Regions from separate parts of the Halomonas terrestris genome, predicted to be linked through region 1. Evidence: predicted binding sites of a transcription regulator. Region 1 holds the regulator's gene; each other region holds the start of a gene.
What was found. Region 1 encodes sigma-54, which starts transcription at its own class of promoters, with help from an activator protein. Its sites were predicted from a motif close to TGGCACNNNNNTTGCTNT; they were not measured.
Positions count from the first base shown of each region.

Region 2: glnA (glutamate--ammonia ligase) is a predicted target of sigma-54. The motif match lies at 3,156-3,173, and genes of this name have one in related genera.
Region 3: ACOMD9_RS20110 (amino acid ABC transporter substrate-binding protein) is a predicted target of sigma-54. The motif match lies at 2,196-2,213, and genes of this name have one in related genera.

Region 1 covers NZ_JBMHFZ010000023.1:21,181-31,791, reverse strand. The annotation lists gene ACOMD9_RS18025 (MlaC/ttg2D family ABC transporter substrate-binding protein) at 1-244, opposite strand, end outside; gene mlaD (outer membrane lipid asymmetry maintenance protein MlaD) at 292-756, opposite strand; gene mlaE (lipid asymmetry maintenance ABC transporter permease subunit MlaE) at 794-1,576, opposite strand; gene ACOMD9_RS18010 (ABC transporter ATP-binding protein) at 1,573-2,385, opposite strand; gene ACOMD9_RS18005 (calcium/sodium antiporter) at 2,529-3,488, shown strand; gene ACOMD9_RS18000 (KpsF/GutQ family sugar-phosphate isomerase) at 3,541-4,533, shown strand; gene ACOMD9_RS17995 (KdsC family phosphatase) at 4,559-5,116, shown strand; gene lptC (LPS export ABC transporter periplasmic protein LptC) at 5,121-5,723, shown strand; gene lptA (lipopolysaccharide transport periplasmic protein LptA) at 5,720-6,253, shown strand; gene lptB (LPS export ABC transporter ATP-binding protein) at 6,262-6,987, shown strand; gene ACOMD9_RS17975 (RNA polymerase factor sigma-54) at 7,136-8,548, shown strand; gene hpf (ribosome hibernation-promoting factor, HPF/YfiA family) at 8,706-9,014, shown strand; gene ptsN (PTS IIA-like nitrogen regulatory protein PtsN) at 9,021-9,491, shown strand; gene rapZ (RNase adapter RapZ) at 9,541-10,458, shown strand; gene ACOMD9_RS17955 (HPr family phosphocarrier protein) at 10,462-10,611, shown strand, end outside.
Region 2 covers NZ_JBMHFZ010000011.1:64,475-75,085, reverse strand. The annotation lists gene glnL (nitrogen regulation protein NR(II)) at 1-312, opposite strand, end outside; gene ACOMD9_RS12155 (hypothetical protein) at 592-786, opposite strand; gene ACOMD9_RS12150 (DUF4124 domain-containing protein) at 880-1,446, opposite strand; gene glnA (glutamate--ammonia ligase) at 1,612-3,018, opposite strand; gene ACOMD9_RS12140 (glycosyltransferase family protein) at 3,562-4,122, shown strand; gene tdh (L-threonine 3-dehydrogenase) at 4,309-5,334, shown strand; gene kbl (glycine C-acetyltransferase) at 5,339-6,538, shown strand; gene typA (translational GTPase TypA) at 6,735-8,561, shown strand; gene ACOMD9_RS12120 (hypothetical protein) at 8,707-9,030, shown strand; gene ACOMD9_RS12115 (sodium-dependent transporter) at 9,211-10,611, shown strand, end outside.
Region 3 covers NZ_JBMHFZ010000032.1:4,650-15,260, forward strand. The annotation lists gene hemE (uroporphyrinogen decarboxylase) at 1-553, shown strand, start outside; gene ACOMD9_RS20100 (VanZ family protein) at 546-935, shown strand; gene ACOMD9_RS20105 (amino acid ABC transporter substrate-binding protein) at 1,087-2,100, shown strand; gene ACOMD9_RS20110 (amino acid ABC transporter substrate-binding protein) at 2,275-3,303, shown strand; gene ACOMD9_RS20115 (amino acid ABC transporter permease) at 3,417-4,607, shown strand; gene ACOMD9_RS20120 (amino acid ABC transporter permease) at 4,617-5,717, shown strand; gene ACOMD9_RS20125 (amino acid ABC transporter ATP-binding protein) at 5,768-6,496, shown strand; gene ACOMD9_RS20130 (hypothetical protein) at 6,565-7,062, opposite strand; gene ACOMD9_RS20135 (host attachment protein) at 7,243-7,716, shown strand; gene ACOMD9_RS20140 (LysR family transcriptional regulator) at 7,786-8,712, opposite strand; gene ACOMD9_RS20145 (ferredoxin--NADP reductase) at 8,857-9,633, shown strand; gene glnK (P-II family nitrogen regulator) at 9,748-10,086, opposite strand; gene ACOMD9_RS20155 (ammonium transporter) at 10,245-10,611, opposite strand, start outside.

The sequences.
Region 1 (10,611 bases):
TGGCGCCGATATAGCGGAAATCGGCGATGTCGTCGAGGCTGTCGTCGACCAGGGCCTTGAGCTCGTCGACGTTGTCGGCAAAGTAGTCCTTGCGGCCCTCGATCTGCCCCATCAGGTCGTCGATGCTGTCGCGGATCAGCTGCTCGGGCCCACGCTCGTTGGCCGCCTGGGCCGACACCGAGGCGATCGCCAGGCACAGGCCGAGCACCACCAGGCGGAAGGAAGCGGACAGAAAAGGCATCATCGAATCTCCTGGAAAGAGTGCCGTCAGCGACGCGCGTGCGGTGCGGCTCACTCGCTGACCATGTTGGACACGAACTGCTGGATGAGTTCTTCGAGCACCACCGCCGACTGGGTGTCGCGGATGGTGTCGCCATCGGCCAGGGTCTCGGGATCGCCCCCTACCGACAGCCCGATGTACTGCTCGCCGAGCAGGCCGGCGGTGAGGATCGCCGCGGTGGTGTCCCGGGACAGCCTGCCCTCCAGCCCGGCGTCGAGCTCGAGGATCACCCGGGCGTCATACCAGTCGGTATCCAGCTCGATGGCCGAGACCCGACCCACCGTGACCCCGGCCATGGTGACCCGGGCACGCGGCTTGAGGCTGCCGATGTTGGCGAAATTGGCCTCGAGGCGAAAGGTGTCGCCCGGGGGGGTGAAGGTCAGGCCGCTGACCCGCAGGCCGAGGAATACCAGCCCCAGGATGCCGGCGAGCATGAACAGCCCGACCCCCAGCTCCATCATCTTGCTGCGCTTCATGCCGTCTCTCCGAACATCGACTCTGTGTTGCGACACATCAGTTAAGTCCCCCGAACATCACCGCGGTCAGCACGAAATCGAGGCCGAGCACCGCCAGGGATGAGTAGACCACGGTGCGGGTGGTGGCCCGCGAGATGCCTTCCGACGTGGGTATCAGGTCATACCCCTGGAAGACCGCGATCCAGGTCACCACCAGGGCGAACACCAGGCTCTTGACCATGCCGTTGCCGACGTCCCCGACGAACTCGACGCTGGCCTGCATGTTGCCCCAGTAGGAACCCTCGAAGACACCGAGCCACTCGACGCCGACCAGGTAGCCACCGTAGACCCCCACCACACTGAAGCCGACGGTCAGCAGCGGCAGGGCAACGAAGCCGGCCCACAGGCGCGGCGCCACCACCCGGCGCAGCGGGTCGACACCGATCATCTCCATGCTGGTGAGCTGCTCGGTGGCCTTCATCAGGCCGATCTCGGCGGTCAGCGCCGAGCCGGCCCGCCCGGCGAACAGCAGAGCCGCCACCACCGGGGCCAGCTCACGCAGCAGCGACAGCGCCACCATCTGGCCCAGTGCCTGCTCGGCGCCGAAGTCGACCAGCAGGGTATAGCCCTGCAGTGCCAGCACCATGCCGATGAACAGCCCCGAGACCAGCACGATGGCCAGCGACAGCACCCCGACGAAGTGCATCTGGCGCAGCCAGAGGTACCAGCCCTCTCGCGAGGGAACGCCCACCGCGGAGAGGAAGAGGAAGACGCCCGCCCGGCCCAGCGCCTCGAGCAGCTCGCAGCCCCGGCGACCCAGGATAGCGACTCGCTCGATCATGGCCGCCCCCCCGTATCGAGGATGTCGGTGAAGAAGTCCACCGCGGGATAGTGAAAGGGTACCGGCCCGTCCGGCTCGCCGTGGACGAACTGGCTGACCCGGGGGTCCTGGTCGACGTCGAGCCCCTGGGGGGTGCCCTGGGCCATCACCTGGCCGTCGGAAATCACGTAGACGTAGTCGGCGATGGTCAGCGTCTCCTTGATATCGTGGGACACGACCACCGACGTCAGCCCCAGGGCTTCATTGAGCCGCTTGGTCAGCTGTACCAGCACGCCCATGGAGATCGGGTCCTGCCCCACGAAGGGCTCGTCGTAGAGGATCAGTTCCGGATCCAGGGCGATGGCGCGGGCCAGGGCCACCCGGCGCGCCATGCCGCCGGAGAGCTCCGAGGGCATCAGCTCGCGGGCACCGCGCAACCCCACCGCCTCGAGCTTCATCAGCACCAGGTCGCGGATCATCGGCTCCGGCAGGTCGGTGTGGACCCGCAGCGGGAAGGCCACGTTCTCGAACACGTCGAGGTCGGTGAACAGCGCCCCGCTCTGGAACAGCATGCCCATGCGTCGGCGCATGGCGAACAGCGCCTTGCGCGACTGGCGATGGACATCCTCGCCGTCGATGCGCACGCGGCCGGCATCCGGGTGGAGCTGCCCCCCGATCAGCTTGAGCAGGGTGGTCTTGCCGGTACCGCTGGGCCCCATGATGGCGGTGATCTTGCCGCGATGAATCTCCAGGTCGACACCACGGAAGATCTCCTTCTCGCCTCGCGAGAAATGCAGCCCCTCCACCACCACGAAGGGAATGTCGCTCATCGGCTCGTGTCCCTGGAAAGAATTATCGAACATCGTATCCTAACCTCGCGCCATTTTGCCACCACCGACGGTGCCGGCTTGCACCGGGCCGGGCGAGAACGTTTAATGGGCGCCCTTCCAACCTGGCCAGGGCCCACTCTGCCATGCTCGTCCCCCTCACCGCCGTGCTGCTCGGTTTCATCGCCCTGCTGTGGAGCGCCGAGCGCTTCGTCGGTGCCGCCGCGGCCACCGCCCACAGGGCCGGCATGAGCACCCTGCTGGTGGGCATGACCATCGTCGCCCTGGGCACCTCGGCACCGGAGATGGTGGTCTCGGTGATGGCCTCGCTGGACGGGATCCCCGACCTCGCCACCGGCAATGCGCTGGGCTCGAACATCGCCAACATCGGCCTGGTGCTGGGAGTGACCGCCCTGGTGGTCCCGATCCCGGTGCGCTTCTCGCTGGTGCGACGCGAGCTGCCGCTGCTGCTCGGCGCCACCGGCCTGGCCGGCTATGCCCTGGCCAATGGCATCCTCGGCCGCTTCGACGCGCTCTTCCTGGTCCTGCTGCTGGTGTTCAGCCTGTGGTGGCTGTTCCGTGCCGATACTCCCGACGCGCTCGAGGTGAACGAGATCCCCGACATGCGCCTCACCCGCGCCCTGCTGTGGCTGGTGATGACCCTGATGGTCATGGTGGCCGGCTCCCGGGCCCTGGTGTGGGGGGCCAGCGAACTCGCCCGCGGCCTCGGGGTCAGCGAGCTGACCATCGGGCTGACGGTGGTGGCCATCGGCACCAGCCTGCCGGAGCTCGCCGCCTGCGTGGCCAGCGCCATGAAGCGCCACCACGACATCGCCATCGGCAATGTGATCGGCTCCAACCTGTTCAACCTGCTCGCCGTGCTGCCGATACCGGGCATGCTGGCGCCCGGCCCCATCGACGCGGCGGCAGGCGAGCGCGACTATCGGGTCATGCTGACCCTGACCCTGGCGCTGGGCATGCTGCTGCTCTGGCAGCGCCGCGGCCGGCTCGGCCGCCTGCCGGGCACCCTGCTGGCACTCGGCTATGTCGGCTACCTGGCCTGGCTCGCCGCCTCCGGCCAGGGCTCCGGCATGCCGGCAGGCTGAACGGATGGCCATGAACTTGAGTGAAACGCAGCAACGGGCAACAATCACCGCCATGACGACACACACCGACCCCACCGGGAACTCGCCGCTGCGCGACAGCGCTCGCCGCACCCTGCAGCTGGAACAGCAGGCCATTGCCGCCCTCATCGAGCGCCTCGACGAGGGCTTCGATCGCGCCTGCTCGCTGATACTGGCCTGCCCCGGCCGGGTAGTGGTCACCGGCATGGGCAAGTCCGGCCATGTCGCCGGCAAGATCGCCGCCACCCTCGCCAGCACCGGCACACCGGCCTTCTTCGTCCATCCGGGCGAGGCCAGCCACGGCGACCTGGGGATGATCACCCCGGGGGACGTGGTGCTGGCACTGTCGAACTCCGGCGAGACCGCCGAGGTCACCGCCCTGCTGCCGCTCCTCAAGCGCATGGGCACGCCGCTGATCAGCATGACCGGCCGCCCGGGTTCGACCCTGGCCCGCCACGCCGAGGCCCACCTCGACGCCGGTGTCGAACGCGAGGCCTGCCCGCTGGACCTGGCCCCCACCTCCTCGACCACCGCGTCCCTGGCCCTGGGCGATGCCCTGGCGGTGGCGCTGCTGGAGTCCCGCGGCTTCACCGCCGAGGATTTCGCCCGCTCCCATCCCGGCGGCAGCCTGGGCAAGCGCCTGCTGCTGAGGGTCGGCGACCTGATGCACCAGGGCAGCCGCCTGCCTTCGGTGCCGCTGGGCAGTCCGCTGCGCGACGCCCTGCTGGAGATCACCCGCCAGGGGCTGGGCTTCACCTGCGTGGTCGACGGCGACGGGCGGCTGGCCGGCGTCTACACCGACGGCGACCTGCGCCGCACCCTCGACCAGCACTCGGACCTCTCCGACCTGACCGTCGACGACGTCATGACGCGCCCCGGCAAGCGGATCACCGCCGATATCCTGGCCGCCGAGGCGGTGCGCATCATGGAAGACAACCGCATCACCGCCCTGGCCGTGGTCGACGACGCGGGGCGACCGGTCGGTGCCCTGCACATGCACGACCTGCTCGCCAGCGGCGTGATCTGACGCCCCTCTCAACCAAGGAGCCCCCATGACCCTCGATTCTCCTCTGCTCGACACCCAGCTGGTGGACCGCCTGCGCCGTGTACGCCTGCTGGCCATGGACGTGGACGGCGTGCTCACCGACGGCCGCCTCTACTTCCAGGCCGACGGAATCGAGATCAAGGCCTTCCACACCCTGGACGGCCATGGCATCAAGCTGCTCAAGCGCGCCGGTCTCGAGGTCGCGCTGATCACCGGTCGCGACTCCCCCATGGTGAGCCGTCGCGCCGCCGCCCTTGGCGTCAAGCATGTCTACCAGGGCGTCGAGAAGAAACTGCCCAGGCTGCGTGAACTGTGTCGCCAACTCGACCTCGAGCTGGACCAGGTGGCCTACTGCGGCGACGACATGCCCGACGTGGGTGCCATCAAGCGTGCCGGCGTGGGCATCAGCGTGCCGGGCGCGCCCTCCTATATCCGCAAGCATGCCGACTGGGTCACCGAGCGTGCCGGCGGCCACGGCGCGGTGCGCGAGATCTGCGACACCCTGCTGCAGGCCCAGGGGCACTGGGATGCCGTGATCGACACCTATCTCCACGGGGCCGACTGACGCCATGGCGCTGCGACTGCCGCGCCCCTCGTTCCGGATCTGGCTGCTGCTGTTGCTGCTGGCACTCGGCGGGGTGCTCGCCCTGCTCGACCAGCGCAGCGTGCGCGAACCCGGCCCGGTGCCCCGCGACGAGGCCGGGGAGCCCGACTACTTCCTCGAGGGGGCCCGCCTGACCCGTTTCGACGCCGAGGGCCGGGCCCACCAGCGCCTCGTCACGCCACGCCTGGTGCACACCCCCCACGACGACGTCACGCGCATGCAGACCCCGGAGGCGAGACTGATCGACAGCTCGGGGCGCACCTGGTTCGGCCATGGCGAGATCGGCACCCTGGGGGCCGGGGGCAACCCCCTGACCCTGTCCGGGGACGCCCGCCTGCACGCCCCCGAGGAGCGCTGGCAGCTGGACACCGACATCCTCCACTTCGATGCCGACACCGGTCACGCCTGGAGCGATACCCCGGCACTGCTGCGCCAGCCTCCCCAGCGCATGAGCGGCGAGCGCTTCGATGCCTGGATCCATGACAATCGCGCCCGCCTGACAGACAATGTCCGGGGCCACCATCCCCCCGAGACGCACCCCGACACCGACGAGGACCCCGAGCCATGAAGCGACTGTCCCACGCCCCCCCGCTGCTCCCGGCACTGCTCGGCCTGGCGTGCATGGCCATGGCCCTGGCGACGACCCCGGCGCTGGCCCTGGAGGGCGACGCCAGCGCCCCGATCGAGGTGGAGGCCGATCGGCTCGATCTCGATGACCGAGCCGGCACCGCCATCTACACCGGTGACGTGGACATCCGGCAGGGCAGCATGCATCTCACCGGTGACCGGGTCGAGATCCGCCGCAACGCTGCCGGCGAACTCTCCCACGCCATCGCCACCGGCGAGCGCGCCTACATCGAGCAGCAGCCCGCGCCGGACGAGCCGCTGGTGCGCGGCTGGGGACGCACCATCGTCTATTACGTCGCCGAGCGACGGGTGGAGCTCATCGACCGCGCCGAGCTGCACCAGGGCGGCGACACCTTCGATGGCGGCTACCTGGAGTACTTCCTCGATCGCCGCGTGGTCCAGGCCCGCGCCGAGGCAGAGGGTGTCGAGGAGCGACAGCGCGTACGCATGACCCTGCAGCCCGAGCAGTAAGGGACGACATGAAGACACTTCGCGCCAACCACCTGGCCAAGAGCTACAAGCGTCGCCGCGTGGTGCATGACATCAGCCTGACCATCGGCCAGGGCAGCATCGTCGGCCTGCTCGGACCCAACGGCGCCGGCAAGACCACCTCCTTCTACATGATCGTCGGACTGGTGCGCGCCGATGCCGGCGAGGTCCACATCGATGGGCAGGACCTGTCGAGGGCGGCCATGCACGAGCGGGCCCGGGCCGGCATCGGCTACCTGCCCCAGGAGGCCTCCATCTTCCGCAAGCTCTCGGTGGCCGACAACATCATGGCGATCCTCGAGACCCGCCGCGACCTCGATCGCGCCGGCCGCCAGGCTCGCCTGGAGGAGCTGCTCGCGGACTTCCACGTCACCCACATCCGTGACAATCTCGGCATGAGCCTGTCCGGCGGCGAACGACGGCGGGTGGAGATCGCCAGGGCCCTGGCCATGGAGCCCGCCTTCATCCTGCTCGACGAGCCCTTCGCCGGGGTCGACCCCATCTCGGTGGGCGAGATCAAGGGCATCATCCGCCAGCTCAAGGCACGCGACATCGGCGTGCTGATCACCGACCACAATGTGCGCGAGACCCTCGACATCTGCGATACCGCCTACATCGTCGGCGACGGGCAGATCATCGCGGAGGGCAACGCCGAGGCGATCCTCGCCAACCAGCGGGTACGCGAAGTGTATCTCGGCGAGGACTTTCGCCTCTGAAACACCATTGTAACCTTATGACAAGAATGCCGATATTATGTGACGGCATGAAAATTGCCGTTGGCACGCTTTTTGCTAATAAACGACTTGCAACACGACCCCCGGCGGGCTAGGGTGAGGTTTTCCGGCGAATGAGTACACACCTCTCGTGGCCATGAAAGCATCCCTGCAACTTCGCGTCGGCACCCAACTGACCATGACCCCCCAGTTGCAGCAGGCCATTGCCCTGCTGCAGCTCTCCACCCTGGACCTGCGCCAGGAGATCCAGCAGGCGCTGGAAGCCAATCCCATGCTGGAGCTCGACGATGACTTCGGCGAGCAGGAGACAAGCGAGACGCCCGACGACGACTGGGCCAGCGAGATCCCCGACGAGCTCTCGGTCGACAGCGACTGGTCCGACACCTACCAGGACCTGGGCACGCCCGCCGGCAGCGGCGAGGGCCCCGACTTCGAGCGCCAGGCCGATGGCCAGAGCCTGCAGGGTCATCTCGCCTGGCAACTGGCGATGACCGACCTGAACGAACGCCAGCGGCACATCGCCGAGAGCCTGATCGATGCCGTGGACGGTGCCGGCTACCTGGGCCAGTCCCTCGACGAACTGCGCGACGGCCTCAGGAGCCAGGGCCTCGAGGGGCTCAAGGGCCGCGAGGTGGAGCAGGTACTGCTGCGGCTGCAGCAATTCGAGCCCACGGGGATCTTCGCCCGGGACCTGCGGGAATGCCTGATGCTGCAGCTCGCCGTCCTGCCCGACGACACCCCGCTGCTGCCCCAGGCGCGCCGCCTGGTCCGCCAGTTCCTCGAGGCACTGGCCGGCGACGACCGACGCCTGCTCAAGCGCCGCCTGGGCCTCGACGACGACGCCCTCGACGAGGTCATCGCCCTGATCCGCTCACTCGACCCGAGGCCGGGCAGTCGCTATTCGGAATCCGGCAGCGACTACGTCATTCCCGACCTGGTCGCTCGCCACGACCGGCACGGCTGGCAGGTGGAGCTCAACCCCGAGGCCCTGCCGCGACTGCGGATCCAGCCCGACTATGCGGCGCTGATTCGCCGCGCGGACAAGAGCCAGGACAACCAGTTCCTCAAGGATCACCTGCAGGAAGCGCGCTGGCTGATGAAGAGCCTCTCGAGCCGCAACGACACCCTGCTGCGCGTGGGGCGCGAGATCATGGCCCGCCAGCTCGACTTCCTCGAGCAGGGCGAGGAGGCGATGAAGCCCTTGATACTGGCCGACATCGCCCAGGCCGTGGAGATGCACGAATCGACCATCTCGCGGGTCACCACCCAGAAGTTCATCCATACCCCCCGCGGCGTCTTCGAACTGAAGTACTTCTTCTCCAGCCAGGTCGGCAACGGCGATGGCGATGCCCACTCGAGCACGGCGATCCGCGCCCGGCTGCGCAAGCTGATCCAGGAGGAGCCGCCGCGCAAGCCGCTCTCCGACAGCAAGCTGGTGACCCTGCTCGACGAGGCCGGCATCAAGGTGGCGCGCAGGACGGTGGCCAAGTACCGCGAGGCCATGGGCATCCCCTCCTCCAGCGAGCGCAAGCGGCTGAGATGATTCCCGGACCCCGGCGTGAGCGCCCCTCCAGCGATGGAATTCCGATCCCTTGCATGACCCGCATCAGCGGTCGGGTGCAACGCCCTCCACAGGGGGTTTGCACGGCAGGAAAAAGGGTTACAATCGAAGCACCAACCGAAGGACGAAGGAGCGTGTCATGCAAGTCAACATCACCGGCCATCATGTGGAACTGACCGACGCCCTGCGTGACTATGTGAACGAGAAGCTCACTCGCGTGGAACGCCACTATGACAACATCACCACCGTGCAGGTCACGCTCTCCGTGGAGAAGGAGAGGCAACAGGCCGCCTGCACCCTGCATGCCGCCGGTGCCGATCTGCATGCCGAGGCCATGGACGGCGACATGTACGCCGCCATTGACGCCCTCGCCGACAAGCTTGACCGCCAGCTCGTCAAGCACAAGGAGAAGGTCCAGGCCCGCGCCCAGGGCGCCGGCGCCCGCTGATCCACCATGACACTCGAAGCCATCCTGCCCCCCGAGCGCACCCTCTTCGGGGTGCCCGGGGGGAGCAAGAAGCGGGTGCTGGAGTTCTTCAGCACCTTCATCGCCCAGAACACCCCGAGTCTCGACAGCCAGGAAGTCTTCGGCCGCCTGATCGGCCGCGAACGGCTTGGCAGCACGGGGATCGGCAATGGTGTCGCCATCCCCCATGCCCGCGATCCTCACTGCAAGGCGCCCATCGCCGGCTTCCTGAAGCTGGCCGAGCCCATCGACTTCGATGCCGTCGATGGCGAGCCGGTGGACCTGATCTTCGTGCTGCTGGTGCCGGAGGAGGCCGACGAGGCCCATCTCGCGCTGCTGGCCCAGGTCGCAGGCGTGATGAACGATGCCGAGACCCGGGGCCGGCTGCGCAAGAGCGCCAGCCAGCGCGAGCTGCATGAGCGGCTCATCGAGGCGATCCGACGACAGTCCTCGGGCTGATCGCCCCTCACCGGGCCACCCGGCCAGCCACACGACCAGGAGACCCGCCATGCAGCTCGTGATCATCAGTGGCCGATCCGGCTCAGGCAAGTCGATCGCACTGCAGGCGCTCGAGGACCTCGGCTACTACGCCATCGACAACCTGCCGGCCATGCTGCTCGGCCCGCTGGTGGACGAACTCAGCAGCGACCACTCCCCCCACACCTCGATCGCGGTGAGCATTGACGCCCGCAACCTGCCCCATGCGCTCGAACGCTTCCCCAGCCTGCTGGAGGAGGTCCGCGCCCGCGGCATCGACGGCCAGGTGATCTACCTCACCACCGATGCGCGCATCCTGCTCGAGCGCTACTCGGAAACCCGCCGGCGCCACCCGCTGACACGGGGCAGCGACATGACCCTGGCCGAGGCGATCGATTCCGAGGAGACGGCGCTGGCCGAGATCCGTGACCTGGCCGACCTGGTGATCGACACCTCGCGCCTCTCGGTTCATGAACTGCGCCGGCGCATCAGTGACCAGGTGGGGAGCCACCGGGCCGACCAGCTGACGTTGACGGTGGAGTCCTTCGGCTTCAAGCGCGGGGTGCCGCTCGACGCCGACCTCGTCTTCGACGCCCGCTGCCTGCCGAACCCCTACTGGGATCCCCGGCTCCGGCAGGACACCGGACGTGACGCCTCGATCATCGAGTTCCTCGACGGCTACCCCATCGTCGGCGAGATGCATGACGACATCCTGGCCTGGGTCGAGCGGTGGCTACCCGCGTACGAGGCCAGCCATCGCAGCTATCTCACCGTCGCCATCGGCTGCACCGGCGGCCAGCACCGTTCGGTCTACCTGGCCGAGAGGCTGGCCCGGCACCTCGCCGAACGTCACCCCAGCGTGCGGCTCCGCCATCGCGAGCTGGGCATCCACGACACCCTCCCCCTGCTCCCGACGTCCAGGGCCGACAACGCGGACGAGGGAACCTGAGGCGTGCCGCAACGCAAGCTCACCCTGACCAATCGGCGCGGCCTGCATGCCCGGGCGGCCACCAAGCTGGTGCAGTGCTGCCAGCCCTTCCAGGCACGGGTCACCGTGTCCCACGCCGGTCGCGAGGCCGACGCTGCCAACATCATGTCGCTG
Region 2 (10,611 bases), on a different contig from region 1:
CGGCTCGATCTCCAGCAGCAGCTCATCGGCGCTGAGCGGCGAGACCGTGTAGTCCACCGTGAGCGCATCGCCGGTGGCGATCACCAGTCGCGCCTCTCGCTGGGTGAAGGGGTGGAACTCGTCGCGGGCCTTGCCCAGCACCTCACCCAGACCGTCCGCGCTGCTCACCACGGCTGTCAGCTCGAGACCCTCGACCCGGCTCAGGCTCACGGCCAGCAGCGCCTCGGCCGAGGGGTTCATCCAGCACAGGCGCAACTCGCCGTCCAGCAGCAGCACCGCCGTGGTCAGGTGTTCCATCAAGCGTTGATACATCGGGCCTTCTCGAATCATGGCGTTGTCCCGCTCACCGTCCGTGGAGGGGCTGTGATCTCTCGTCTCGCCGCCCCGTCCGGACATGGCAAGGCGTACTGCCGATAACGTTGCAAGAAGCGCGCCAGCACCACGCGAAGCGCCCTGGCGCCGTTTCGGTGCCTGTCTGCACGCCTGTAGTGCACCACAATAGTGCACGCCGGAATGCGGTGCACGTCGGTCACCCATGGCGACGAGCGAATGCACCAGCAAGGGGAGAGGCCGGTGGAGTGGCCGCACGGCTCAAGGATGAGGGGACTCGAAGCGCCGTTCCGGGTCGGCATGGCGGAACCCGCGCCGTTCGAATCGACGCCCGTCGAACTCGTCACGGGTGGGTGCGCGGCGCTCGAGGCGACGCCTCTCGCGGCGTCGCTCCGCCCGGTCGAGGGACTGGAACTCGAGGTCGACGCTGCGGCGGATACGCTCGGCGCGATCCATGGGATCAAGGGCCCTGTCGTCACGCGATGCTTCACGACAGGGCCTCGGGCTGCCGTCCGGGCACAGCGGCGGATATGCCCGGCGAGGGGGCAGCTAATCGGGCCGGTTGGGGTTCTGGGGCAGGTTCACGCTGGCCCGCTGCACGTAGAGGGTCACCGGCGAGGTGCGATGACGGACCTCGCCATTGGCATCGAGCAGTTCGGCCTGCAGCACACGCTCGCCACGGTCCAGGTTGGTGAGCATGAAGGCGCTGGTGTGCATGGCCGACTGGCTGACCCGGCCATCCAGCAGCAGCCGGACCCGATGGTCCTCACGCAGCTCCGGCTCGATGCCGAGTTCCACCTGGATGTTGCCGGCATGGCCGGTCTCCAGCGTCTCCTCATGGGCCGGCGCCAGGATCCGGAAGCTGTCGTAGGGCATGAAGGGCTGTCCCGGCGAGGCCACCGGGGCGCGGCCCTCGTCCCGGGGCGGGGCTGCCCGCACCTCCTCCCGGGAGGGCACCACGGTGAGGGGGGCGAGCTCGACCTCCTCGCCGCCACGCTCCGGGTTGTCGGTGAAGACCACGTTGCCCTGGGCGTCGGTGGTGCGATAGATGGTCTGCGCCTGGGCCACCAGGCTCACCGAGAGCCCCAGCGCCAGCACTGCGAGTGCCTTGTTCATACGGATTCCCCTGCATCGTGGCCGGCCTGGCGGCACGGCCTGTCATTTGGCATCCCGAACCTGTCCCTTGGATAGTGTACATAAGAAAGGGGTTCCGCCATGGCGGAACCCCTTCTGCGTTCAACGAGCCGGCGCCGCTACCGATCCACGGCGCGGCGGGCGCCATCAGCAGCTGTAGTACATGTCGAACTCGATCGGATGGGTGGTCATGCGGATGCGCTCCACATCCTCCATCTTGAGTTCGATGTAGGCATCGATCATGTCATCGGTGAACACCCCGCCTTCGGTCAGGAAGGCGCGATCCTGGTCCAGGGCCTCCAGGGCCTGGTCGAGGCTGTGGGCCACGGTGGGCACGGCCTTGCCCTCTTCCGGCGGCAGGTCGTACAGGTTCTTGTCCATGGCGTCGCCGGGGTGGATCTTGTTCTTGATGCCGTCGATGCCGGCCATCAGCATCGCCGCGAAGCACAGGTAGGGGTTGGCGGTCGGGTCCGGGAAGCGAAGCTCGACACGCTTGCCCTTGGGGCTGGCGGTGTAGGGGATGCGGATGGAGGCGGAGCGGTTGCGGGCCGAGTAGGCCAGCATCACCGGCGCCTCGAAGCCCGGCACCAGGCGCTTGTAGGAGTTGGTGGAGGCGTTGGCGAAGGCGTTCAGGGCACGCGCGTGCTTGATGATGCCGCCGATGTAGTAGAGCGCCATCTCGGAGAGGCCCGCATATTCGTCACCGGCGAACTGGTTGACGCCCTCCTTCCAGAAGGACTGGTGCACGTGCATGCCGCTGCCGTTGTCGCCGACCAGCGGCTTGGGCATGAAGGTGGCGGTCTTGCCGTAGGCGTGGGCCACGTTGTGGATCACGTACTTGAGTTCCTGAACCTCGTCGGCCTTCTTCACCAGGGTGTTGAACTTGACGCCGATCTCGTTCTGGCCGGCGTTGGCCACCTCGTGGTGATGCACCTCGACGCTCTGGCCGATGGCCTCCAGGGTGTTGCACATGGCACCGCGGATGTCGTGGAAGCTGTCCACCGGGGGCACCGGGAAGTAGCCGCCCTTGACGCGCGGACGGTGGGCCAGGTTACCGCCCTCGATGGGCCGATCGGTGGACCAGGCGCCCTCCTCGGAGGTGATCTTGTACATGGAGCCCTCGATGTCGGACTTCCAGTGCACCTCGTCGAAGATGAAGAACTCGGGCTCCGGGCCGAAGAAGGCGGTGTCGCCCAGGCCGGTGGACTGCAGGTAGGCCTCGGCGCGCTTGGCGATGGAGCGCGGGTCACGCTCGTAGCCCTGCATGGTGGCCGGCTCGATGATGTCGCAGCGCAGCACCAGGGTGGCATCCTCGGTGAAGGGATCGAGGTAGGCGGTACCGTCCTCCGGGCGCAGGATCATGTCCGACTCGTTGATGCCTTTCCAGCCGGAGATGGAGGAGCCATCGAACATCTGGCCGTTCTCGAAAAATTCCTCGTCGACGTCACGGGCGGGGATGGTGACGTGCTGCTCCTTGCCGCGGGTGTCGGTGAAGCGCAGGTCGACCCACTTGACGTCGTTTTCTTCAATCAGGGCGAGAGTCTTGGCAGACATGATGTCCTCCACTGTGAGCTTGGCTCGGTACGTTTGGATGATGATCCGCTGGCGCTGGCTGGTTCCAGCAAATGTTGTAGCACGCGGCAGGCTGGCTGCCCACGGCCACCATGCACGAGCATGGCGCTGCCCAATACAATGCAGGCAGCGTGCCAGAGTTGCACCACCATGACGTGACAAAGACACAACAGAATGATTTTACTTGCATTTTCCAATCATAAAGGGAGGGGAGCCTGCACCATGGCGGCCGTGACTCCTTCCCGGGAGCCACTTGGCGCCCCGCACTCGCACGCGCCTGGTGCATGACGATGCCGTGATGCACCAGGCTGGGGCATAAATGAGATCAACCCCCCCTGAGGGAACGACTCATGCCACGGCAGGGCAGATGTCCTGCCCTCGCTCCATGAATATCATCCTGGAAACGCATTGAAACGCTAAACAACCAAAAGCTACACTCTTTTACATCACGGCACCGGTCTGGGACCCCCCTCCCGCGATTCGCTCCGGCGCCATACCCTGGTGTCCATCGGAGCGCGCCCGAGCATGTTCACCTGCAGCATTTTCCTCGATGCCCGCTCGACGGGGGCCGGACTCCCCCGGCGCCTGGCGGTGCTGCGAGAGCAGCTGCAGCGCCGGGACATCCGTAGCGAGCTGCTGCTGGTCGACGATACCGGTGATACGCGCCTGCCCGGACTGGCCCGCCGTTTCGACGCCCGCCTCTTCCCCTGCTCGGGCGAGCCCCTGGGCAGTCGCCTCAATGCCGCGGTGGCAAACAGCCAGGGGAAGCTCCTGGTCTTTCCCGCCCCGTCCCATCCCCTGCCCGGAGACTGGCTGGCCTGTGTCGCCAAGCCGCCCGAGCACCGCGGCTGGGATGCCTTGGTCCTGCCTTCGCGCCCCCGACACCCCCTGCTTCGCCTGTGGCAACGGCTGTCACGCTCGCCTCCCGCCGATGGCCTGTGCGTGGCACGCGAGTGGTTCGATCGCATCGGGGGATTCGACCCTGCCCTGGGCGCCGCGGCCCTGCCCGAACTGCTGGAGCGACTGCATGCCTGCCAGGCCCGGGTGCAGGCCCGGGCCGTGCGACCCCGGCGCTGCCCGGGGTGACCGCCAGGCCCCCGCCGCCGCCTCCTGGAAACGTCCGGGGGCTTCGCGAACCGGCGAGAGCTGACCCTTGCCCGCCAGCCTGCGAAGCGTGAGATTCTGCGATACTGGAAGGTAGCCTTGCGTACCGCACGCCTCGCGGCAGATCGCCACGGGCCACGACACACCACGACAGCCAGGGGGATGACCATGAAAGCGCTGGTCAAGCGGGAGGCCGCACCGGGCCTGTGGCTGGAAGAGGTTCCGGAGCCGGACATCGGCATCAATGACGTGCTGATCCGGGTGAAGCGTACCGCCATCTGCGGCACCGACGTGCACATCTACAACTGGGACAGCTGGGCGCAGCAGACCATCCCCGTGCCCATGGTGGTCGGCCACGAGTTCGTCGGCGAGATCGTCGCGATCGGCTCCAACGTCAACGACTTCCATCCGGGGCAAGTCGTCTCCGGCGAGGGCCACGTGGTCTGCGGCCGCTGCCGCAACTGCCTGGCGGGACGTCGCCACCTCTGCGCCCATACCAGCGGTATCGGCGTGAACCGCCCCGGCGCCTTCGCCGAGTACGTGGCCCTGCCCATGTCCAACGTCTGGGAGCACAGGCCGGGCATCGACCTCGACGTGGCGGCACTGTTCGACCCGCTGGGCAATGCCGTGCATACCGCCCTGCAGTACGACCTGCTCGGCGAGGACGTGCTGATCACCGGCGCCGGTCCCATCGGCGCCATGGCCGCCGCGGTGTGCCGCCACGCCGGGGCGCGCCACGTGGTGGTCACCGACCTCAACCCGGGGCGCCTGGCACTCGCCAGGCGCCTGGGCGCCACCCGCACGGTCGACGCGCGCCACGAGAAGCTCCCCGACGTGCAGCGTGAACTGGGGCTCAGCGAGGGCTTCGACGTGGGCCTCGAGATGTCCGGCAGCCCTGCCGCCTTCCGCGACATGCTGGCCAACATGTGCCACGGCGGCAAGGTGGCGATGCTCGGCATCCCCACCGAGGAGATCGCCATCGACTGGAACACCGTGATCTTCAACATGCTGACCCTCAAGGGCATCTACGGGCGCGAGATGTACGAGACCTGGTACAAGATGTCGGTGATGGTCGACTCCGGGCTCGACATCTCGCCGGTGATCACCCATCGCCTGCCCCACACCGAGTTCCAGCGGGGCTTCGATGCCATGCTGGTCGGGGAGGCGAGCAAGGTCGTTCTGAACTGGGAGTGACGTGATGTACGGGGACTTTCAACACCACCTGCGCCGCGAGCTCGACGCCATCGAGTCGGCCGGCCTGACCAAGCACGAGCGCCTGCTGACTTCGCCGCAGGGCACCCATGTGGCGATCGAACGGGGGCGCGAGGTGCTCAACCTCTGTGCCAACAACTACCTGGGCCTGGCCCAGCACCCGGCGGTGAATGCCGCCGCCAGGGAAGGGCTCGAGCGATGGGGCTACGGCATGGCCTCGGTGCGCTTCATCTGCGGCACCCAGACCCTGCACAAGCAGCTGGAGCAGCGGCTGAGCGAGTTCCTGGGCACCGAGGACACCATCCTCTACCCCTCCTGCTTCGATGCCAACGGCGGGCTGTTCGAGACACTGCTGGGGGCCGAGGACGCCGTCATCTCCGACGAGCTCAACCACGCCAGCATCATCGACGGCATCCGGCTCAGCAAGGCCAGGCGCTATCGCTACCGCAACCGCGACATGGCTGACCTCGAGGCCCAGCTGCAGGCCGCCGACCGCGACGGCGCCCGCTTCAAGCTGATCACCTCCGACGGCGTCTTCTCCATGGACGGCTACATCGCCCCGCTCGACGCGATCTGCGACCTGGCCGAGCGCCACGGGGCACTCGTGCACTTCGACGACTGCCATGCCACCGGCGTCCTCGGTGCCGGGGGGCGCGGCACCCACGAGCGCCTGGGCTGCATGGACCGTGTCGACATCACCACCGGCACCCTGGGCAAGGCACTGGGCGGCGCCAGCGGCGGCTACACCAGCGGTCGCCGCGAGGTGATCGAGCTGCTGCGCCAGCGCTCGCGCCCCTACCTGTTCTCCAACACCGTCGCCCCGCCGGTGGTGGCCGGGGCCCTGGAGGCACTAGAGCTGGCCGGCGGGTCCACCGGACTGCGCACCCGGCTCGAGGAGAACACCGCCTTCTTCCGCGCCGGCCTCGAGCGGCTGGGCTTCACGCTGCTGCCCGGCGAGCACCCCATCGTGCCGGTGATGCTGGACGATGCCGCCCTCGCCGGCCGGTTCGCCGAGGCCTTGCTCGAGGAGGGCGTCTACGTCACCGCCTTCTCCTATCCCGTGGTGCCGAAGGGCAAGGCCCGCATCCGCACCCAGATGTCGGCGGCGTTCGAGCGCGACGACCTGGAACTCGCCCTGGACGCCTTCGGCCGGGTCAAGCAGCGGCTGGCCATCGGCCAGGCCTGAAACGTCGCCCGCGTGTCGGCCCCGCACGGGCCGACGGGGCCGATCGTCCCGACAACGAGACCATCCCGGCCTTCTCCAAGCCACTGAATTCCCGCATCGGGCCCGTCGTATCGTGAGATAACCGCTGACAATGCTGGCAGGGGCCACCGCCCTGCCCCTATAATGCGTCCCCACTTTTTCCCAGCAGGATCGCGTCGTGATCGAGAAACTTCGCAACATTGCCATCATCGCCCACGTCGACCACGGCAAGACCACCCTGGTCGACAAGCTCCTCAGCCAGTCCGGCACCCTGGACCGCAAGGCCGAGGGGCAGGAGCGCATCATGGACTCCAATGACCAGGAGAAGGAACGCGGCATCACCATCCTGGCGAAGAACACCGCGATCCGCTGGCAGGCCCCCGATGGCCAGGACTACCACATCAACATCGTCGATACCCCGGGGCACGCCGACTTCGGTGGCGAGGTCGAGCGCGTGATGTCGATGGTCGATTCGGTACTGCTGCTGGTCGACGCCGTCGACGGCCCCATGCCGCAGACCCGCTTCGTCACCCAGAAGGCCTTCGACCAGGGCCTCAAGCCCATCGTGGTGGTCAACAAGATCGACCGTCCCGGCGCGCGCCCCGACTGGGTCATCGACCAGATCTTCGATTTGTTCGACAACCTCGGCGCCACCGACGAGCAGCTCGACTTCCCGATCATCTACTGCTCGGCCCTCAACGGCATCGCCGGCCCCGAGCCGGAGGCGCTGGCCGAGGACATGACCCCCATGTTCCAGGCCATCGTCGACATCGTCGACCCCCCCAAGGTGGAGCTCGACGGCCCCTTCCAGATGCAGATCTCGGCACTGGACTACAACAGCTACGTCGGCGTCATCGGCCTGGGCCGCATCAAGCGCGGCGCGGTCAGCCCCAACCAGCAGGTGGTGGTCGTGAGCACCGACGGGACCACCCGCAAGGGCAAGGTCGGCCAGGTGATGACCCACCTGGGGCTGGAGCGCGTGCAGACCGACAAGGCCAGTGCCGGCGACATCATCTGCATCACCGGCATCGACGACCTGGCGATCTCCGACACCCTGTGCGACCCGGCCGCCGTCGAGGCGCTGCCGCCGCTGTCGGTGGACGAGCCCACCGTCTCCATGACCTTCCAGGTCAACGACTCGCCCTTCGCCGGCAAGGACGGCAAGTTCGTCACCAGCCGCAACATCAAGGATCGCCTCGAGCAGGAGCTGATCCACAACGTGGCGCTGCGCGTCGAGCAGGGCGACTCCCCGGAGAAGTTCAAGGTCTCCGGCCGCGGCGAGCTGCACCTCTCGGTACTGATCGAGACCATGCGTCGCGAGGGCTTCGAGCTGGCGGTGGGCCGCCCCGAGGTGATCATCCGCGAGATCGACGGCGTCAAGCAGGAGCCGTACGAGGAGGTGATCATCGACTGCGAGGAGCAGCACCAGGGCGCCATCATGGAGGAGCTCGGCTACCGCAAGGGCGAGCTGACCAACATGAACCCCGACGGCAAGGGCCGCGTGCGCCTGGACTTCATGATTCCCGCCCGGGGCCTGATCGGCTTCCGCGGCCAGTTCATGACCCTGACCTCCGGCACCGGCATCCTCACCAGCCGCTTCGACCACTACGGCCCGCTCAAGCCCGACGCCTCCATCGAGCGTCGCAACGGCGTGCTGGTCTCCATGGTCCCCGGCAAGGCCCTGGCCTATGCCCTCTACGCCCTGCAGGAGCGCGGCAAGCTGATCATCGACCACGGCACCGAGGTCTACGAGGGCATGCTGGTGGGCATCAACAACCGCGCCAACGACATGGTGGTCAATCCCACCAAGGGCAAGAAGCTCGACAACATGCGCGCCTCGGGCAACGACGAGAACATCGTGCTGACCCCGCCGGTGAAGTTCACCCTGGAGCAGGCGATCGAGTTCCTCGACGACGACGAGCTGGTGGAGATCACCCCCAACCATATCCGCCTGCGCAAGAAGCACCTCACCGAGAACGAGCGCAAGCGCGCCAGCAAGAAGTAAGCCTTCGCACCGCCGAGAAGCCCGCCGCCAGGTGGGCTTCTCGCTTTCGCGGCCAGCTCGATCGGCTTGGCATTCCCGTGCGCTCGGCTAGGCTCAGTGGAGCGGGACACCATGACCACCCCGCGCATCACGGGAGGGCTGCACCATGCACAAGCATGTGGACTGGGACGACCCCGGCACCGACAGCGTCATGCACCACTTCGAGCGGGATCCCTCGGGTCACTCGGACCCGGGGCCCGGCGACGTTCTCTCGGCCCGTCACGAGGGCGCCATCGTGCGGGTCAGGGTCGAGGCCTACGTGGAGGGCACCAGCATCGGCGAGGTCGTGGCGCTGATCTCGGCCGACAACGGCCGACGCAAGAAATCCCACGGCAAGCTCGCCCTGGGCGACACCGTGCGCCTGCCCGACGCCAGCCGCGCCCTGGAGCCCCAGCCCGGCGCCGGCGAGGACGACGACGAGCCGGCCTGATCCCCCGGCGCGATACCATAGGGCATCCTAAACGCATCCTAAACGATGGCCCACTAGCCAGGCGGCAGGCAAATGTCGCAAAGTTGGCGCCATTGACTCGATCTACCCGAGACTCGATGCGCTGGTCCAAGAGACCAGGCCAGGGCCCACGAGGCCCGACAGAGACCATCCGGAACCCCCATGAGCACGCACAACGTCTGGACACACAAGGGCACCTTCCTGCTGGCCGCCGTCGGCTCGGCGGTCGGCCTGGGCAACCTGTGGCGCTTTCCCTACCTCACCGGCGAGAACGGCGGCGGTGCCTTCATCCTGGTCTACGCCCTGACCATCTTCGCCGTCGGCATCCCGATCCTGATCGCCGAGACCATGCTCGGACGCAACAGCCGCCAGAGCCCGATCATGGGCATGCGCCACCTGACCCGCACCCACAACACCTCGCGGGCCTGGGAATCGATCGGCTGGCTGGGCGCCTCCTCGGCCTTCCTGATCCTGAGCTTCTACTCGGTGATCGCCGGCTGGGCGATCCACTACACCTGGCAGATGCTCACCGGCTCCCTGGCCGGTGCCGATGCCGAGACCATCGGCGCCGGCTTCGACGCCCTGCTCGCCTCGCCGGCCCTGCTCACCCTCTACCACACCCTGTTCATCATCGCCTCGGGGCTGATCGTCGGCATGGGCATCCACAAGGGCATCGAGAGCAGCCTGCGCATCCTCATGCCGGCGCTGTTCGTGATCCTGCTCCTGGTGCTCTTCTACGGCATCAGCAATGGCAACTTCGCCGCCGCCGCCAGCTTCCTGTTCACCTTCAACCTCGCCGACCTCAGCCTCGAGGGCTGGTTGCAGGCCATGGGCCAGTCCTTCTTCACCCTGAGCCTCGGCATGGGCGCGATCATGGCCTATGGCGCCTACATGTCCAGCGATGCCTCGCTGACCCGCACCGCCATCGCCATCGCCATCGTCGACACCGCGGTGGCCATGGTGGCGGGCCTGGCCATCTTCTCGCTGGTGTTCGGCGCCGACCTGAGCCCGGGCCAGGGCCCCGGCCTGATGTTCGTCACCCTGCCGCTGGCCTTCGCCGAGATGCCCTTCGGCGCCCTGGTCGGCGGGGTCTTCTTCATCCTGGTGCTGGGGGCCGCCATCAGCTCGTCGATCTCGCTGATCGAGCCGGTGGCCGCCTTCCTGGTCGAGCGCTTCGACCTGACCCGCCCCCAGGCCGTCACCCTCATGGTGACGGCCAGCTGGGCGCTGGGGTTGCTCACCGTGGTCAGCTTCAACATCTACGCCGAAGGCACCCTCTTCCATGCCCTGTTCGGCCGCAGCGCCTTCGACGTCATCGAACTGCTGACCAACATCTTCATGCCGCTGGGCGGCCTGCTGATCGCGCTGTTCGCCGGCTGGGCCCTGACCCACTCCGAGGTGATGAAGGAGATGCGCACCAATGAAACCTGGTTCGGCATCTGGCGCTTCCTGGTGCGCTTCGTGGCCCCGGCCGCCGTGGCCTTCGTCTTCCTGCGCAGCATCCCGCAGGTCGAGGGCTACCTGATCCCGGCCATCGGCGCGCTGGTGATCGTCGGCGCCTTC
Region 3 (10,611 bases), on a different contig from region 1:
CACCATGCATCAGCTGCTCGACACCCTGGCCGAGGCGGTCACCGACTACCTCAATGCCCAGATCCGGGCCGGTGCCCAGGCCGTACAGATCTTCGACACCTGGGGGGGCGTGCTCTCCACGCCGGCCTACCTGGAGTTCTCGCTGCGCTACATGGAGCAGATCGTCGCCGGGCTGATCCGCGAGCACGAGGGCCGGCGCGTGCCGGTGATCCTGTTCACCAAGAACGGCGGCCAGTGGCTCGAGGACATGGCCTCCGCCGGTGCCGAGGCCCTGGGCCTGGACTGGACCACGGAGCTCTCCCTGGCCCGTGCCCGGGTCGGGCATCGCGTTGCCCTGCAGGGCAACCTCGACCCGAACGTGTTGTTCGCACGCCCCTCGGCCATTCGCGCCGAGGTGGCGCGCACCCTCGACAGCTTCGGGGCGGGGCCGGGGCATGTCTTCAACCTGGGCCACGGGATCAACCAGTTCACCGATCCGGACCATGTCACGGCCTTCATGGAGGCCCTGCACGAGCTGAGCCCGGCCTATCATCGCCAGATCCAGCATGGCTGAGTGGTGGCAGCGGCTGGCCCGGGTCGAGGAGGGAAAGTGGCGCCGCCCCTGGGCGGCGCTGGCCGTTGTGGCCGCCCTTCTCATCGCCATCGGCAGCCTCGCCCCCGGCAGCGAGATGCCCGAGACCCTGCCCTGGGACAAGGCCAATCACTTCGTCGGCTACGCCGGTCTCGCCGGCCTGGTCGGCCTCGCCGGGGTGCGCCTGCCGTTCGCCTTCGCTGTCGTCGTGCTCTACGGCATCGCCGTCGAGTACGCCCAGATCCCGGTGCCCGGACGCACGGGTGGCGACTGGTGGGACATCCTCGCCAACGGCCTGGGCGCGGCCTTCGCCCTCCTGGTGCTGCACGCCTTGCGCCGAACCCCGCGGTGCGCCGACTCCTGACCGGCGCCCCGGCACTCCCGTTTCCCCTCCCCGGGTCGTGGTCCTGAAGCGACCGAAGTGAATTTCGCATTTGCCGATGGAATGGACCATGCTGCACCGAAGCGGTGCCATGGGCCCGCTGATCCTTGCCAACAAGACGAAGGGACACGAGATGCGAAGCAGATTGTCATGGGGCGTGGGTGCCCTGGTGCTGGTGGGGCCGCTGCTGGCCCAGGCCACGACCCTGGATGAGGTGCGTGAGCGCGATCAGCTGCGCTGCGGAGTGAATGCTGCCCAGCCGGGCTTCTCGGCACTGGACGACGAGGACACCTATCGCGGCCTGGATACCGATGTCTGCCGGGCCATCGCCGCGGCGGCCCTGGGGGATGCCGGGAAGGTGCACTTCGTGCCGCTGGATTCGGTGGAACGCTTCACCGCCCTGCAGTCCGGCGAGGTGGACGTGCTGTCGCGGACCACCACCTGGACCTCGAGCCGCGACACCACCCTGGGGGTCAACTTCACCGGGGTGAGCTACTACGACGGCCAGGCCTTCATGGTGGCCAGCGACCTGGGTGTGGAGAGCGCGCTGGCGCTGGATGGTGCGGCGGTCTGTACCCAGTCGGGCACCACCAGCGAGCTCAACCTGGCCGACTACTTCCGCGTCCACGACATGGCGTATGAACCGGTGGTCTTCGACTCGCCGGAGCAGTCCATCGCCGGCTTCGAGGCGGGACGCTGCGACGTGCTCAGCTCGGACGCCTCCCAGCTCCATGCACAGCGCATGCAGCTGGCCGACCCGGACAGCGCCGTGGTGCTGCCGGAAGTGATCTCCAAGGAGCCGCTGGGCCCGGCGGTGCGGCAGGGCGACGACCAGTGGTTCAACGTCGTCAAGTGGTCGTTGTTCGCCATGCTCAATGCCGAGGAGATGGGCATCACGCGCGACAATGTCGACGAGATGCTCGAGTCCGGGGATCCCGACATCGCCCGCCTGCTGGGACAGGACGGCAACTACGGCGAGGGCATGGGCCTCCCGGCCGACTGGGCCTACAGCATCATCAAGCAGGTGGGCAACTACGGCGAGGTGTTCGAGCGCAATGTCGGCGCTGGGTCCGATTTCAACATCGCCCGTGGTCTCAATGCCCTGTGGACAGAAGGCGGCATCCAGTACGCACCACCAGTGCGCTGAGGTGTGGCAGCGGCACTGGCTTGGTGCGGCCGGTCGAGCCGGATTTTCTCCGGCTTGACCGTTGAATGAGAGTTTCGCCTGCCCTATCCCGTTGGTGGAACGATCCTTGCTAAGGTGCTGGCACATGCTGATGCATGCATTACCGAATCCACAACAACCTGCGAGACACACTCTATGCGTAACAACAAGAACAGGTGGCTGCTGCTGACTTCCACGGCAGTGCTGGGTCTGGGGGCGGCCACGGCGGCGTCTGCCGAGACACTCGACAACACCCTCGAGCGGGGCGCCGTGCAGTGCGGGGTCAGCGATGGCCTGCCGGGCTTCTCCGCGCCGGATGACCAGGGGGAGTGGCAGGGGCTGGACGTCGACGTCTGCCGTGCCGTGGCCGCGGCGGTGTTCGGCGATGCCGAGGCGGTGCGTTACATCTCGCTGAATGCGGTGGAGCGCTTCACCGCCCTGCAGTCCGGCGAGGTGGACGTGCTGTCGCGCAATACCACCTGGACCACCACCCGCGATACCACCCTGGGGCTGAACTTCACCGGCGTGACCTTCTACGACGGCATCGGCTTCCTGGTCAATCGCGACCTGGGACTCTCCAGCGCCCTGGAGCTGGATGGGGCGGCGATCTGCGTGCAGTCCGGCACCACCACCGAACTCAACGTGGCCGACTACTTCCGTGCCAACGACATGGAGTTCGACCCCATCGTCTTCGACACCTCCGAGCAGACGGTGGGCGGCTACGAGGCGGGACGCTGTGATGTCCTGACCTCCGATACCTCCCAGCTGGCCGCCCTGCGCATCCAGCTCTCCGAGCCGGACCAGTCCGTGATCCTCCCCGAAGTGATCTCCAAGGAGCCGCTGGGCCCGGTGGTTCGCCAGGGTGACGACCAGTGGCTCAACATCGTCAAGTGGTCGCTGTTCGCCATGCTCAATGCCGAGGAGATGGGCATCACCAGCGACAATGTCGACGAGATGCTCGAGTCCGGGGATCCCGACATCGCCCGCCTGCTGGGACAGGACGGCAACTACGGCGAGGGCATGGGCCTCCCGGCCGATTGGGCCTACAACATCATCAAGCAGGTCGGCAACTACGGCGAGAGCTTCGAGCGCAACGTGGGCATGAGCTCACCGCTGGAGATCGAGCGTGGCGTCAACGCCCTGTGGACCGACGGCGGCATCCAGTACGCTCCGCCGATCCGCTGAGTGACCGCCGGGGCACCGGTGACCCGGTGCCTCGATCCTCGCTTCGCCCCGACCCGGCCATCCCGGGTCGGGGCCTGATACCTGCTTGACGGATCCAGGCGGAGAGTCCTTCCATGTCCGTTCGACCCCAGGCCCGTCCCGCGGGCCCCAAGCCGCCGTTCTGGCGCGACCGTGCCAAGCGTGCACTGATCTTCCAGCTGGTGCTGATCGCCGCCGTGGCGGCATTCCTGCTCTACATCATCGGCAACACCCAGGCCAACCTCTCGGCCCGTGGCATCACCACCGGTTTCGGTTTCCTGAGCAACACGGCCGGCTTCGGCATTGTCCAGAGCCTGATCGATTATTCCTCGCAGAGCACCTATGGCCGCACCTTCGTGGTCGGGCTGCTCAATACCCTGCTGGTCTCGGGGCTCGGTGTGCTGGCGGCGACCCTCATCGGCTTCACCGTCGGCATCGCCCGGCTGTCGCCCAACTGGCTGATCGCACGGCTGGCCAGCGGCTACATCGAGATCTTTCGCAACATCCCGCTGCTGCTGCAGATCTTCTTCTGGTACTTCGCCGTGCTGCGGGCCATGCCGGCTGCCCGCGACAGCCTCTCGCTGGGCGAGGTGGTCTTCCTCAACGTGCGCGGCCTCTACCTGCCCGAGCCGCTGTTCGAATCGGGCTTCGGGCTGATCCCCCTGGCCATCGGCATCGCCGTGGTGGCCAGCATCGCCCTGATGATCTGGAACAAGCGTCGCCATGAGGCCACCGGCCGGCGCCTGCCGGCAGGCTGGATCTCGCTGGGCCTGATCATCGGCTTGCCACTGCTCGTGCTGGTGGCCACCGGGGTGCCGGTGACCTGGGACGTGCCGGAGCTGCGCGGCTTCAACTTCCGCGGCGGCATCACGGTGATCCCCGAGTTCCTGGCGCTGTGGCTGGCGCTCTCCATCTACACGGCGTCCTTCATCGCCGAGATCGTGCGCTCGGGGATCCAGGCGATTCCCCATGGCCAGACGGAGGCGGCCCAGGCGCTCAGCCTGCCGCAGAACCTGGTGCTGCGCCTGGTGGTCGTGCCCCAGGCCATGCGGGTGATCATCCCGCCGCTGACCAGCCAGTACCTCAACCTGATCAAGAACTCCTCGCTGGCCACCGCCATCGGCTATCCGGACCTGGTCTCGGTGTTCGCCGGGACCACGCTCAACCAGACGGGGCAGGCGATCGAGGTCATCGCCATGACCATGGCGGTCTACCTGACCGTCAGCCTGCTGGTATCGCTGTTCATGAACTGGTTCAACGCCCGTGTGGCGCTGGTGGAACGCTAGGAGAGCGCCATGATTCACAACAAGACGATGATTCCCGAGCGTCCGGCGCCCCGCAGCACCATCGGGCCCGTGGCCTGGTTGCGTGCCAACCTCTTCAGCGGGCCGGTGAATACTGTCTTCACCCTGCTGGGGCTCTACCTGCTCTACCTGCTGCTGGCGCCGACGATCCAGTGGGCCTTCATCGACGCCGACTGGATCGGCTCCAGCCGTGATGACTGCTCCCGGGAGGGTGCCTGCTGGGTCTTCATCAATGCACGCATAGGCCAGTTCATCTATGGCCTCTATCCCGGCAGCGAGATCTGGCGGGTCAACCTGACCTTCGCCATTTTCGCGGCGCTCATCGCCTGGCTGGCGCTGCCGCGGTTGCCGTTGAAGCGCTGGGTGGCGGTGGCGACGCTGGCGGGCTTCCCGCTGCTGGCCTATTTCCTGCTCTACGGTGGCCACTTCGGCCTGCGCGTGGTGGAGACCCACCGCTGGGGTGGCCTGAGCCTGACCCTGATCCTGGCGGTGGTGGGCATGGTGGGAGCACTGCCCATCGGCATCCTGCTGGCGCTGGGGCGGCGTTCGCAGATGCCTATCGTCAAGAGCTTCTGCGTGGTGTTCATCGAATTCTGGCGCGGTGTGCCACTGATCACGGTGCTGTTCATGGCCTCGGTGATGCTGCCGCTGTTCATGCCCACCGGCGTGAGCGTCGACCGCCTGATCCGCGCCTTCATCGGCATCACCCTGTTCCAGAGCGCCTACATGGCCGAGGTGATCCGGGGCGGCCTGCAGGCGATCCCCAGGGGCCAGGAGGAGGCCGCGGCGGCGCTGGGCATGGGCTACTGGAAGCGCATGGGGCTGATCGTGCTGCCCCAGGCGCTCAAGATGATGATCCCCGGCATCGTCAATACCTTCATCTCGCTGTTCAAGGACACCACCCTGGTGATGATCATCGGGCTCTTCGACCTGCTGGGCATCGTCCAGGCGGCGCTGTCGGACTCCCGCTGGCTGGGCTTCGCGCTGGAGGGCTATGTCTTCGCGGCGTTCATGTTCTGGATCTTCTGTTTCAGCATGTCGCGCTACAGCCAGTATCTCGAGAGAAAATTGCACACCGGCCACAAGCGGTGAGGACGAATGACATGAATGAACAGGCAACCCAGGCCGGCACCGAGACCCCTATGGTCGAGATGCGCGGCGTCAACAAGTGGTACGGCGACTTCCACGTGCTGCGCGATATCGACCTGGAAGTGAAACGCGGCGAGCGGATCGTCATCTGCGGGCCCTCGGGCTCGGGCAAGTCGACGCTGATCCGCTGCATTAACCACCTCGAGGAGCACCAGCAGGGCGAGATCGTCGTCGGTGGCGTTCCGCTGACCGAGGACGTCAAGCGCATCGAGGAGATACGGCGCAGCGTCGGCATGGTGTTCCAGCACTTCAACCTCTTTCCGCACCTCACGGTGCTGGAGAACTGCTGCCTTTCACCGATGTGGGTGCAGAAGAAGCCGCGTCGCGAGGCCGAGGCCCTGGCCATGAAGTACCTGGAGCGGGTGCAGATCGCCGAGCAGGCGAGGAAGTACCCCGGGCAGCTTTCCGGCGGCCAGCAGCAGCGGGTGGCCATTGCCCGCTCGCTGTGCATGCATCCCGAGGTGATGCTGTTCGACGAGCCCACCTCGGCGCTCGACCCGGAGATGATCAAGGAGGTGCTCGACGTCATGGTCGAACTGGCCCGCGAGGGCATGACCATGCTCTGCGTGACCCACGAGATGGGCTTCGCCAAGACCGTGGCCGACCGGGTGATCTTCATGGATCAGGGCCAGATCATCGAGGAGAACGCCCCGGAGCCGTTCTTCAACGATCCGCAGTCCGAGCGTACCCGGCTGTTCCTCAGCCAGATCCTCGGACACTGACAGGCGCCATCGTCAGCCGATGACGACGAGCCCCGGCCAGGTCGGGGCTCGTCGTCGCTGGGGCTCCGCTAGAGTCGAGGCTCCCGGGAGGAGGGGGCTTCGACGCTGCCGCCGGCCAGGTCGAGGGTCGGCTCGTTGCTGGCGCCGCGGGGACGCAGTCGCTCGGCGGGTCGCGTCACCCTGGCGTTGCCGAGGACCCCATCCCCGGCCTCGATCGGGCGTGCCTCGCTGGTCCAGGCGGCTTCGTCGGCGTGAACCGCCGGGCGGCGCTCGAACGAGCGGGTGACCACGGCGCCCGGGGCGAAGCCGGGACGCTGGCCGGCCAGGTGGTGGGGCAGCAGCCACAGCTCGGCGAGCAGGCGCAGGCCGACGGCGGCCAGCAGCCAGGTACCGCCACCCAGGGCCAGGGCGGGCCAGGCCTCCTCCCAGCCGCGGGGCGCGAACCAGGGCGTGCGAGGTGCCAGCCACAGCGCGGTGCCGACGAGCAGGCCGAGCTGCAGCAGCAGGTGGCAGGTCACCAGGGTACGGCGGGCCAGTGGGCGGTGGGGAAACAGCAACTGTCGCATCGGGGGTCCTCCCGGTGGATGCACATCATGATGATGAGTCGAGCCGGTCTCCTTACCGGCAAGTCGGGATGCTACCCCAGTTCGGCGTGCGCTGCAGTCACCTCCTGCGACAACCGATATCGGGTTGACCGGGCAGGGAGGGCTTGCCAATGTTGAACGAGAGGCGAAGGCGCGGTGTGCCTGGAGCCTTGGCTTCGCCCATTCAACCGGCATCGAGGAGTGGCTATGACAACCTATATCGTGGTGGCGGACGCAGCGCGGGCACGGATCTTCACCCGTGATGCGCTCAAGCTGGTAGAGCATGACAGTCTGTTGCATGCCGCGGGGCGGCTACACGAGGGGGATCTGGTGACCGATCGTGGCGCGGATGTCCACGAGTCGATGTCGACCACGTCTCGCTCCTCCGGCGAGGAGAACTCTGCCTCGCAGCATGAGGCCATCGTCTTCGCCAAGGAGGTGGCCGAGCGCCTCTACCGGGCCAGGGTCGACAACACCATGGAGAAGTTGATCATGGTGGCGCCACCGCGTTTCCTGGGGCTGTTGCGCGACAAGCTCGACGGCCCCACCACCAAGCTGGTGATCCACACCCTGTCCAAGGACCTCTCCAAGGCCAGCCTCGGCGATATCCAGGAGGCCGTCAGCGACCTGCGCTGAGGTCCAGGCGGCCCGTCGCTGTCGCCTTCCCTTCACCATCGGCGGGCCGGCAGGCCCGCCGTTTCCGGCTCATGGCACCTGGGGCAGGTCGATCTCGTCGCTGCGCCTGACACCCTCGGTCATCTGCCGGCACAGCCTCAGGAACTCCCGCATCCCGGTGGCCAGGTACTTGTGGCGATGCCAGATGAAGCTGAACTGGCGGCTCAGGTCGAGTTCCGGGGTGGGAATCGCCACCAGGCTGCCGCGGCGAAAGGCATCGCGCAGGGCCAGCTTCGACACACAGCCGATACCGAGTCCCGACTCCACCGCCCGCTTGATGCCCTCGGTATGCTCCAGCTCTAGCAGGATATTGAAGCGCCCGCGGCGATGGCGGGCGGCCTGCTCCAGGGTGAGGCGAGTGCCGGACCCCTGTTCGCGCATGATCCACGCCTCGCGCAGCAGCCGGTCCAGCTCCACCTTGCCGGCGCCGGCCAGGGGGTGGCGGGGGGAACAGAACACCGCCAGCTCGTCCTCCACCCAAGGCTGGGTGATCACGTCGTCGTCCTCGCACTGACCCTCGATCAACCCCAGGTCGAGCTCATGCTGGCGCACGCTGTCGATGATGGCGCGGGTGTTGCGCACCGAGAGGCGCACCCGGCTCCCCGGGTGGCGCTGCATGAAGTCGCTGATCAGCAGGGTCGCCAGGTAGTTGCCGATGGTCAGGGTGGCGCCGACGTCCAGCGAGCCCACCCCCTGCTGGCCACGCAGCAGCTCCTCGATTTCCTCGGCACGATCGAGCAGGGCCACCGCCTTGGGCAGCAGCTGGAAGCCCAGGGCGTTGAGCTTCAGGCGCTTGCCGATACGATCCAGCAGCTGGCAGTCGAACTGCCGCTCCAGTTCGGCCAGGGCGGTGCTGGCCGCCGACTGGGAGAGGGCCAGGGCACGGGCCGCACGGGAGACGCTCTCGTGCTGGGCGACGGCGACGAAGACTTCCAGTTGACGCAGGGTATAGCGCATGGCGGGGCTTCCAGGGTTGGATATCTGGAGTATAGATAAGTGTTATCCATACAATCCATTTAACAGATATCCATCGGGCTCTTAGAATTGTCGGCAAAGATTCAACCGCGTGTCTATGCGTATATCGAATATCAAGGAGCCGGCATGAGCAAATTCGCACTAGAAGAGGTGCTCAGCGTTCACCACTGGAACGACACCCTGTTCAGCTTCCGCACCACCCGCGAGCGCAGCCTGCGCTTCAAGAACGGCCAGTTCGTGATGATCGGCCTCGAGGTGAACGGCAAGCCGCTCATGCGGGCCTACTCCATCGCCAGCCCCAACTACGAGGACCATCTGGAGTTCTTCAGCATCAAGGTGCCCGATGGCCCCCTGACCTCGCGGCTCCAGCACCTCAAGGTGGGCGACCAGATCATGGTCAGCCGCAAGCCCACCGGCACCCTGGTCACCGATGACCTGCTGCCGGGGCGCAATCTCTACCTGCTCTCCACCGGTACCGGGCTGGCCCCCTTCCTGAGCCTGATCCAGGATCCCGAGGTCTACGAGCGCTTCGAGAAGGTGGTGCTGGTGCACGGGGTGCGCTCGGTCAGCGAGCTGGCCTATGCCGACTTCATCCAGAAGGAGCTGCCCGCCCACGAGTATCTGGGCGAGGAGATCAGCGAGAAGCTGGTCTACTATCCCACCGTGACCCGCGAGGAGTTCCACACCATGGGGCGCCTCACCGACCATATACGCAGCGGCAAGCTCGCCGAGGACACCGGCCTGCCGGCTCTCGATCCGCGCCAGGACCGCGCCATGATCTGTGGCAGCCCGGCGATGCTCGACGAGACCAGCGGCCTGCTCGACGAACTGGGCTTCAACATCTCGCCGCGCATGGGTGAGCCCGGCGACTACGTGATCGAGCGCGCCTTCGTCGAGAAATGACCCGGCTTCCGCCGGGAGCTGTAAGCCTTAAGCTATAAGAAAACCCCATCGGCCTGTGCCGGTGGGGTTTTGTGCATCTGGGTAGGTATGCAGGCTCTTCGCTTACAGCTGTAGTCAGACCGCGTCCTTGCCGGTTTCGCCAGTGCGGATACGGATCACCTGCTCCAGCGGGGTGACGAAGATCTTGCCGTCGCCGATCTTGCCGGTATTGGCCACCTGGGTGATGGCGTCGATGACCTTCTCGGCCATCTCCTCGTCCACCGCGACCTCGAGCTTCACCTTGGGCAGGAAGTCGACCACGTACTCGGCGCCGCGGTACAGCTCGGTGTGGCCCTTCTGGCGACCGAAGCCCTTGACCTCGGTGACGGTGATGCCCTGGACGCCGATCTCGGAAAGGGATTCCCGTACGTCGTCGAGCTTGAAGGGTTTGATGATGGCGGTCACCAGTTTCATGGTTGCTGTCCTCGTCCTGTCCGGGTATCGATGGCACCGGCCATCGTGCATGTGGGGCTCGTTGGGCTCAAGCATACACCGCGGAGGGGGGGATGAAAAAAGGCCCCCGAAAGGGGGCCGGCAGGAGCACGACGGCTCACATGGCACATCGCCGTGGCTCACTTCTTGGCGACGTTGAACTCGGGGTAGGCCTCCAGGCCGCATTCGGCCAGGTCGACCCCCTCGTACTCCTCCTCTTCACTGACCCGGATGCCCATTGCCGCCTTGAGGACCAGCCACACGGCGATGCTGGCCACGAACACCCAGACGAAGATGCCCAGGATGCCGATGAGCTGGGCACCGAAGCTGGCATCGCCGTTGGACAGCGGCACCGCCAGCACGCCCCAGATGCCCACCACGCCGTGCACCGAGATGGCGCCGACCGGGTCATCGAGCTTCAGCTTGTCGAGGCTGACGATGGACACCACCACGATGGCGCCACCCACGGCACCGATCAGCAGGGCGCCGAAGGCGGAGGGAGCCAGC